DNA from 2 places in the Sodalis praecaptivus genome. Region 2 is predicted to be linked to the other one. Evidence: predicted binding sites of a transcription regulator. Region 2 holds the regulator's gene; the other holds the start of a gene.
The links. Region 2 encodes CRP, which controls carbon source genes, mostly activating them, when cyclic AMP is high. Its sites were predicted from a motif close to ATGTGANNNNNNTCACAT; they were not measured.

Region 1 (4,212 bases), 390 kb from region 2:
GCATCCGCGAGCCCCGGCTGGATATCACTACGCTACTGCCGCTGGCCGGCCTGGATGTGCTGTTCACGCCGCTGGTGGCGTTCGATGCGCAGGGGCAGCGCCTGGGCATGGGCGGTGGCTTTTATGACCGCACGCTACAGCACTGGCGGCCACTGGCGGGCTTTTACCCTATCGGGCTGGCGCACGATTGTCAGCAGGTAGCGGATCCGCTGCCGGTGGAAGAGTGGGATATTGGACTTCCGGAAATTATTACCCCCTCCCACCACTGGCGCTGGCATGACGCCGGGGCGAAAAAAACCGGCTGACGCCGTTTTTGCCCTTCGTTACCCAGATCGGCCGTGGCGCTGAAGCCTGCGCCACGCCCGCGACATGGGCGCCGGCGAGGAGAGACTACAGGGGCAGGCGCCGGGTTTACCTTACTCCACTCCCGCCGCCGGCGGTGTCCGCCATTGCCTGCGCCGGGCTTACCTGACTTTCGCCCACGGCGGTGAGGGCCATCGCGCGCCGCGCATTCCTGTCGGCCCTCAGTAGAGCAAGCGGGCGCGTATGGTGCCCGGTATCGCTTTCATCAGCTGCAGCGCGGTATCTTCCGCCGCCGTTTCCACATCGATGACCACATAACCGATTTCCGGCGTCGTCTGCAAATATTGCGCGGCGATGTTGATCCCCTGCTCGGCGAAAATCTGGTTGATCCGAGTCAACACGCCGGGGCGATTTTCATGGATATGCAGCAAACGGCTCACGCGTTCGCCGTGCTCCGGCAGCGACACCTCGGGGAAATTGACCGCCGACAAAGTGGAACCGTTATCGGAATACTTCACCAGTTTGCCGGCCACTTCGATGCCGATATTCTCTTGGGCTTCTTGAGTTGACCCGCCGATGTGCGGCGTCAGGATCACATTGTCAAATTCACACAGCGGCGACGTGAACGGATCGCTATTGGTCGCCGGCTCCTGCGGGAAAACGTCGATCGCCGCGCCGGCCAGATGCTTGCTGGCCAGCGTCTCGCACAGCGCCGCTATGTCCACCACCGTCCCACGCGAGGCGTTAATCAACAGCGCGCCGGCTTTCATTTGCGCGAGCTCGGTTTTGCCCATCATGTTGCGCGTCGACAGCGTATCCGGCACATGCAGACTCACCACATCGCTCATCCCCAGCAGTTCGGCCAGCGTAGCGACCTGCTGGGCATTACCCAGCGTTAGCTTGCTTTCGATATCGTAGAAGAACACCTGCATGCCCAGGCTTTCCGCAAGAATGCTTAGTTGGGTACCGATATGGCCATAGCCGACAATCCCCAGTTTTTTACCGCGCGCTTCGTAGCTACCCTGCGCCTGTTTGTTCCATTGACCGCGGTGTGCCCGGGCGTTAGCTTCAGGGATGCCACGCATCATGAGCAGCATTTCCCCCAATACCATTTCTGCCACGGAGCGCGTGTTGGAGAAAGGCGCATTGAAGACCGGGACGCCACGCTTCATCGCGGCCGGCAGATCCACTTGATTGGTGCCGATACAAAAACACCCCACCGCCACCAGTTTCTCTGCCACGGCGAAAACGTCTTCCGTCAGATGGGTGCGGGAACGAATGCCGACAAAGTGAGCGTCGCGGATCGCGTGTTTCAGCGTTTCGGTGTCCAATGCGCCTTTGTGATACTCAATATTGGTGTAACCGGCGCGTTGCAGATTTTCCAGCGCCGAGGGGTGTACCCCTTCCACCAACAGAAACTTAATCTTATCTTTTTCCAGCGATACTTTTGCCATTTCCCGACCCTTTAAGATGCTCACGATGCGGCTGCGACACGCAGCACTCCGACAAAATAACAAAATTTACCGGTGCGGCAACCGGCATAGGCGCAGGAGGTGCAGCATAAGACACAGCCATAAGGGCGCGTTATGGATAAATCGTCTAGCAGGGGGGATTAGGCGAAGATTTCCGGCAGGCAAGCGTGAAAAATGTGAAATTAATCACTAAATTCAGGGTAGAAAAATAAAACATATTATCGGTTTTTTATTAACATCGGCGGCGACCGGATAGACCGCGCGCCGACCTTCGGTTTAGCCGATGATTTTGACGCCCTGTTCGCTGCCGATAAGCGCCACATCAGCGCCGCGGCGCGCAAACAGGCCAACGGTGACGACCCCGGGGATGTTATTGATTTGCTCTTCAAGCGCCACCGCATCCAGGATCGCCAGATTGTGCACATCCAGGATGATATTGCCGTTATCGGTCACCACGCCCTGGCGATAAACCGGCTGACCACCCAGGCGTACCAGTTCGCGGGCGACCCAGCCGCGGGCCATGGGGATCACCTCAACCGGAAGCGGAAACGTGCCGAGCACGTCCACCAGCTTACTGGCATCGGCGATACAGATGAACTTGCGTGCCACGGCGGCGATGATTTTTTCGCGGGTCAGCGCGGCGCCACCGCCTTTGATCATCTGCATGCTGCCGTTAATCTCATCGGCGCCATCGACATAAATGTCCAGAGCGTCGACATCGTTAAGGTCAAATAAAGGAATACCCAGGCTCTTCAATTTAGCGGACGACGCCTCGGAGCTGGAAACCGCCCCCTCGATTTGATGACTGACGGCCCCCAGCGCGTCAATAAAATGCGCCGCGGTAGAGCCGGTCCCCACGCCTACGATCGTGCCGGGCCGGACATATTTCAGCGCGGCCCAGCCCACCGCTTTTTTCAGTTCATCCTGCGTCATGGTCTATTTCTGCCCTGTGTAACCCTGTGTGGCGGCCAGTATAAAGCAAACTCGACGGCAATGGCGTGAATATTGCCACAACCTCGGCCAAGAACGGCCGTACGGCAGGGTCGAGACTTTGCACACGCAATAGTGTAAAACTATGGCATAGTGCAGGGATATGATGCTGACAGGGGAAGATGAATGAAACGCCCGGATTATCGGACGCTCCAGGCGCTTGACGCCGTAATACGAGAGCGCGGTTTTGAACGCGCCGCACAGAAACTGTGTATTACCCAGTCGGCCGTGTCGCAGCGTATAAAACAGTTGGAAAACCTGTTTGGCCAGCCGCTGCTGGTGCGGACCATCCCGCCCCGCCCCACCGAGCAGGGGCAGAAACTCTTGGCGTTGCTGCATCAGGTGGAGCTGCTGGAAGAAGAGTGGCTGGGCAACGATACCGGCAGCGATACCCCGCTGCTGCTGTCGCTGGCGGTCAACGCCGATAGTCTCGCAACCTGGCTGCTGCCGGCGCTCAAGCCGGTGCTGAGCGATTCCCCCATCCGGTTGAATATGCAGGTGGAAGACGAAACCCGCACCCAGGAGCGGCTGCGCCGTGGCGAGGTAGTGGGTGCGGTCAGTATCCAGCCTCAGCCGCTGCCGAGCTGTCTGGTAGACCGCCTGGGGGCGCTTGATTATCTGTTCGTCGCGTCGCCGTCGTTCGCCGCCCGTTACTTTCCCAACGGAGTGACCCGCAGCGCCCTGCTCAAGGCGCCCGCGGTGGCGTTCGATCATCTCGACGATATGCACCAGACTTTCCTACAGCAGAATTTCGATCTCTCACCCGGCAGCGTGCCGTGCCATATCGTGAATTCCTCGGAAGCCTTTGTTCAGCTGGCGCGTCAAGGCACCACCTGCTGCATGATCCCCCATTTGCAAATCGAGCGCGAACTGGCGCAGCGGGAGCTTATCGATCTCACGCCAGGCTTGTACCAGCGCCGCATGCTGTACTGGCACCGATTTGCGCCGGAAAGCCGTATGATGCGTAAAGTGACCGACGCCTTGCTAGACCACGGTCATCAGGTACTGCGCCAGGATTGATAACGGCTCCACGCTTGCCGAACGCTGCCCGCCGGTTTAACGTTTGCCGAACCCGCGGCGAGAACGCTGCCCCGCCGGTTAACGCTTGCCGAACCCGCGGCGAGAATGCTGTCCCGCCGGTTTAACGCTTGCCGAACCCGCGGCGAGAATGCTGCCCCGCCGGTTTAACGCTTGCCGAACCCGCGGCGAGGATGCTGCCCCGCCGGTTTAACGCTTGCCGAACCCGCGGCGAGGATGCTGTCCCGCCGCGCGGCGAAAAGGTTAAGGCTGCGGCTTCATTTCAAACACGACATCCACCTGATCGTCGAAATGAATCGACTGCTGGGCGTAGGTTTGATCGGCATCGGCCTGGGCAGAAGCGCTAGTGGCTTTGAACATGCGCACCGCCGGCATCGGCTGGTAATTGGCGACATGGTAGCGGATGCTG
Region 2 (4,212 bases):
TGACCCGCATGCGGGCATAAGCCAGCGCGGGCGCGCCGGGGTCGGGCTGCAACAGCAGCCGCAACGCTTCCTGATCCCGCTCCAGCGCCTGATGGGCGTTTTTGCGCAACAGCCCGCTCTGCCATTGCGGCCACAGCCACAGCGTGCCGCCAAAGGCCAGCATACAGCCAATCAAGGTATCCACCAGCCGCGGCAGCAGGAAATGCGCGCCGTTCAACGACAACAATTGCAGGGTATACACCGTCACCACCGTCATACCGGTCATCGCCAGACCGTAATTTTTGCGCAGTACCAAATAGCCGGCCAGAGTCACCACCAGCATGCCGCTCAGGATGACGCCGTCGCCCATCTTTAGTTGCAGCGTACCCGCGGCAATCACCAGCCCCGCCAGGGTACCCAGCGCCCGATGTTGTATACGCACCCGGGTCGCGTTGTAACCATTCTGACTGACAAACATGATGGTCATCAGGATCCAGTAAGGTTTCGGCAGATTGAACACCAGGCCCAAACTGCTGCCGATCGCCAGCATGAGGCCCAGGCGGGCGGCGTTGCGCAGCGCCATCGATTTCAAGGAGCAATAACTGCGCAGCGCCGGCCAGAACGGCAACCGCTGCTGATTATCCGCCATCACATCGCGACGATAGAGGGGGCGCTGGGAACGCAACAGGCGATAGATGCGGCTGAAATGGAAATAGCAGAACTGGCCTACCGGATTATCCGGATGGTGGCGGGCAATTTTTTCCAGCGCCGACAGGCCGGCATCCGCGGCAAACCGGTCAGGTTGGCGGTGATAGAGAATATCGTCCGCCAGGACGCGCAGCCGGGCGGCGACGATACGCGCGTTGTAGCGCAACACCGCCTCGGCGTGGCTTTGCTGCACCAGCTTTTGCACTTCATCCGGCTGATGCAGACTCACCGCGATATGCTCTTGCAAATCCAACGCGACCTGGAAGGCGCGCAACAGTCTTTTGTACTGGCTGAGATGGTTGGCCGAGAGCATATGCAACTGCTGATACACTTGGGCAATCTGGTCGATGACCTTTTGCTGGCGGGCGAACAGCGGCGGTAGCGCACTGTCCGGATCGGTGTGCTGAGTCAGCAAACTGTACTTCGCTTCGATATAATCCGCCAGTTCGCGGTAGAGCAGACTGAGCGCCTCGCGCATCGGCTGCTCTTGCCATAGCCGGAACCACAGCGCGTTAAACAGCCCATACCAGGCAGTCCCCGCCAGATAGAGCAGCGGCGGCAGCCAAAGCGGCACATTGCCGGTCAGCCCCAGGGTAAATACCGCGGCAATTAGCGATGCCGGCAGCAAGCGGCCGTGTAGCGGGCTGATTTCGCCGCTGACGCCGAACAGCAGCGCCAACCCCAGCATGACAAACGGCAGCGGCACGCCGTGCGCCAACAGCAGCTGGATAAAAATACTGCTCAGGGCGAACAGCGAGCCGCCGACCACCAGCCGCTTAAAGAAACGTTTATGGAGCTGATCAAGCCCGGCGATGTTGCAACAGGCGGGTACCAGCGAGAACAGCAGACCTTGCTGCAGGCTGCCGAACATCAGTCCGATGGCGACCGGCAGGCAAAGCACAATGGTCTGCCGCAGGGCATAATTTACTTCGGGGTGGTAGATGAGTCTGCGCCACATAAGTCAGCTAAAGAGGCATGGCCGTCCTGACCATGCCCGTGGTGAAAGGGGATTAGCGGGTTCCGTAAACGACAATGGTTTTTCCGTGGGCAGAGATGAGATTTTGATCCTCAAGCATTTTCAAAATACGGCCGACCGTTTCCCGTGAACAGCCAACTATTTGGCCGATTTCCTGCCGGGTGATTTTTATTTGCATACCGTCCGGGTGAGTCATGGCGTCCGGCTGCTTGGCTAAATTCAGTAACGTTTGCGCGATACGCCCGGTCACATCCAGGAAAGCCAGGTTGCCGACTTTCTCTGAGGTCACCTGCAGGCGGCTGGCCATTTGTGAAGACAGGCGCATCAGAATGTCGGGATTGACCTGAATCAACTGGCGAAATTTCTTGTAGGATATCTCAGCCACTTCGCAGGCCGTTTTCGCCCGCACCCATGCGCTGCGCTCCTGCCCCTCTTCAAACAACCCCAGTTCGCCGATAAAATCGCCCTGATTGAGGTAGGAGAGGATCATCTCCTTGCCTTCTTCGTCCTTGATAAGCACTGCGACGGAGCCTTTGACGATATAGTAGAGCGTTTCTGCCTTTTCACCCTGGTGAATCAACGTACTCTTCGATGGATACTTATGAATATGGCAATGAGACAGGAACCATTCGAGAGTCGGGTCTGTTTGCGGTTTGCCGAGAACCATTCGCTGTTATCCTCTTTTGTCATCGCCGCCCTGTTTAGGAACGGCGTATTCCCTGTAAGGTAAGGTGTTATTATGATGTCATTCCGTTCATAAACGGAACCTCGCAAGGGAACTTATCAGGGTCCAATGTTGGTGACGTTTCGATCGCTCTCTTGCTCTTTCACTGTCGGTGAGTTCGATCCTGCCTTGTTTTTTAGCATAGCTTTAAGAGACTGTCTTGTGTTGTCTCGCTTCAGCATGATGCATCTGCGGTTACATTGCCAGTTTGGCGGCAAAAAGGTAGTCTTTCACAAAGAATATTATCAGGAGTTAACGATATGCAAGCGCGAGTAAAGTGGGTGGAAGGGCTGTCTTTTATCGGCGAATCCGCCTCGGGCCACCAGATTATCATGGATGGCAACAGCGGCGAAAAGGCCCCAAGCCCAATGGAAATGCTGCTTATGTCCGCCGGCGGCTGTAGCGCTATTGACGTGGTTTCGATTCTGCAAAAGGGCCGCGCCGATGTGCGCGACTGTGAGGTCAAGTTAACCTCAACGCGCCGCGAGGAAGCGCCGCGTCTGTTTACCCAAATCAATCTGCATTTTATCGTCACCGGCCGCGATTTGACGGATAAGATCGTCGAGCGCGCGGTCGCGCTGTCGGCGGAAAAGTATTGTTCGGTCTCGCTGATGCTGGGGAAAGCCGCCAATATTACCCACAGCTTTGAGGTACGTCACCTCGACTGAGCGCGCGGGGCGCGCTTGACTGTCGGGGCGCAGCGCTAAGCCGCATCATGCCCCACCCGATTGGCGCCGCGCGTCGTTCCCGCGCGCGGCGCCCGCGTCAAGCCGCTTAGCGAATCGGTTTCCCTTCCAGCAATTGCTTGACCAGCGGCGCCATGATCAATTCCATCGCCAGACCCATTTTGCCGCCCGGCACCACCAGCGTATTGATATTGGAAATAAAAGATCCCTGCAGCATCGCCAGTAAATAGGGAAAATCCATGGCGTCCAGGCCGCGGAAGTGAATAACCACAAAGCTTTCGTCCAGCGACGGGATCGCTTTGGCGGCGAACGGATTGGAGGTGTCCACCGTCGGCACCCGCTGGAAGTTGATATGGGTACGGGAAAATTGCGGCGTGATAAAATTGATATAATCTTCCATGGATCGCACCACGGAATCCATGACCGCTTCGCGGGAGTGGCCCCGCTCGTTGGTATCGCGCACCAATTTCTGGATCCACTCCAGATTGACTATCGGCACCACCCCCACCAGCAAATCCACGTGCCGCGCAACGTCATTATGCTCGGTCACAACGCCGCCGTGCAGCCCCTCGTAGAATAGGACGTCGGTAGGCTCCGGCAGGGGCTGCCAGGGGGTAAAGGTGCCGGGGACCTGATTATAAGGAACCGCTTCGTCGTAGGTATGCAAATATTTGCGCGCCTGCCCGCGTCCGCTTTCCCCATAGTGATAAAATGTTCTTTCCAGAAGATCGAAGTTATTCGCATCCGGGCCGAAATAACTCACGTGCCGACCTAAATCGCGCGCTTTACGAATGGCTAAATCCATTTCCGGCCGGGTGAAGTGGTGAAAGCTATCGCCTTCCAACTCCGCGGCGCGAATGTTCAACTGTTGAAAGATTTTGCGAAAAGCCAGGCTGGTGGTCGTGGTCCCGGCGCCGCTGGAGCCGGTAACCGCAATAATTGGATGTTGTGCTGACATGATGAGACCTTAATAGTGTTGATAACCTCTGTCAGATGACGTGCGGGCGGCCGAAGGTTATTGTTATCACGTTTGGCGCCGCAGGGCCACCGCGAGGCTTGCTCGTTTCCGCCATGCGGACGCACGGCCGGGCGCGGCGGCGGCGGGGAAGAGCCGCATCGCCGTCGCTAATCGGGGCGGA

Region 1: a site for CRP is predicted at 1,950-1,967, ahead of serA (phosphoglycerate dehydrogenase). Genes of this name have one in related genera too.

Annotation. Positions count from the first base shown of each region.
Region 1 is NZ_CP006569.1:850,265-854,476, reverse strand. Features, by position in the region: gene SANT_RS03885 (5-formyltetrahydrofolate cyclo-ligase) at 1-305, shown strand, start outside; gene serA (phosphoglycerate dehydrogenase) at 525-1,757, opposite strand; gene rpiA (ribose-5-phosphate isomerase RpiA) at 2,052-2,708, opposite strand; gene SANT_RS03870 (LysR family transcriptional regulator ArgP) at 2,892-3,785, shown strand; gene SANT_RS03865 (oxidative stress defense protein) at 4,047-4,212, opposite strand, start outside.
Region 2 is NZ_CP006569.1:456,065-460,276, forward strand. Features, by position in the region: gene SANT_RS02025 (YccS/YhfK family putative transporter) at 1-1,645, opposite strand, end outside; gene crp (cAMP-activated global transcriptional regulator CRP) at 1,698-2,330, opposite strand; gene SANT_RS02035 (OsmC family protein) at 2,648-3,055, shown strand; gene SANT_RS02040 (phosphoribulokinase) at 3,162-4,031, opposite strand; gene SANT_RS02045 (YheU family protein) at 4,199-4,212, opposite strand, start outside.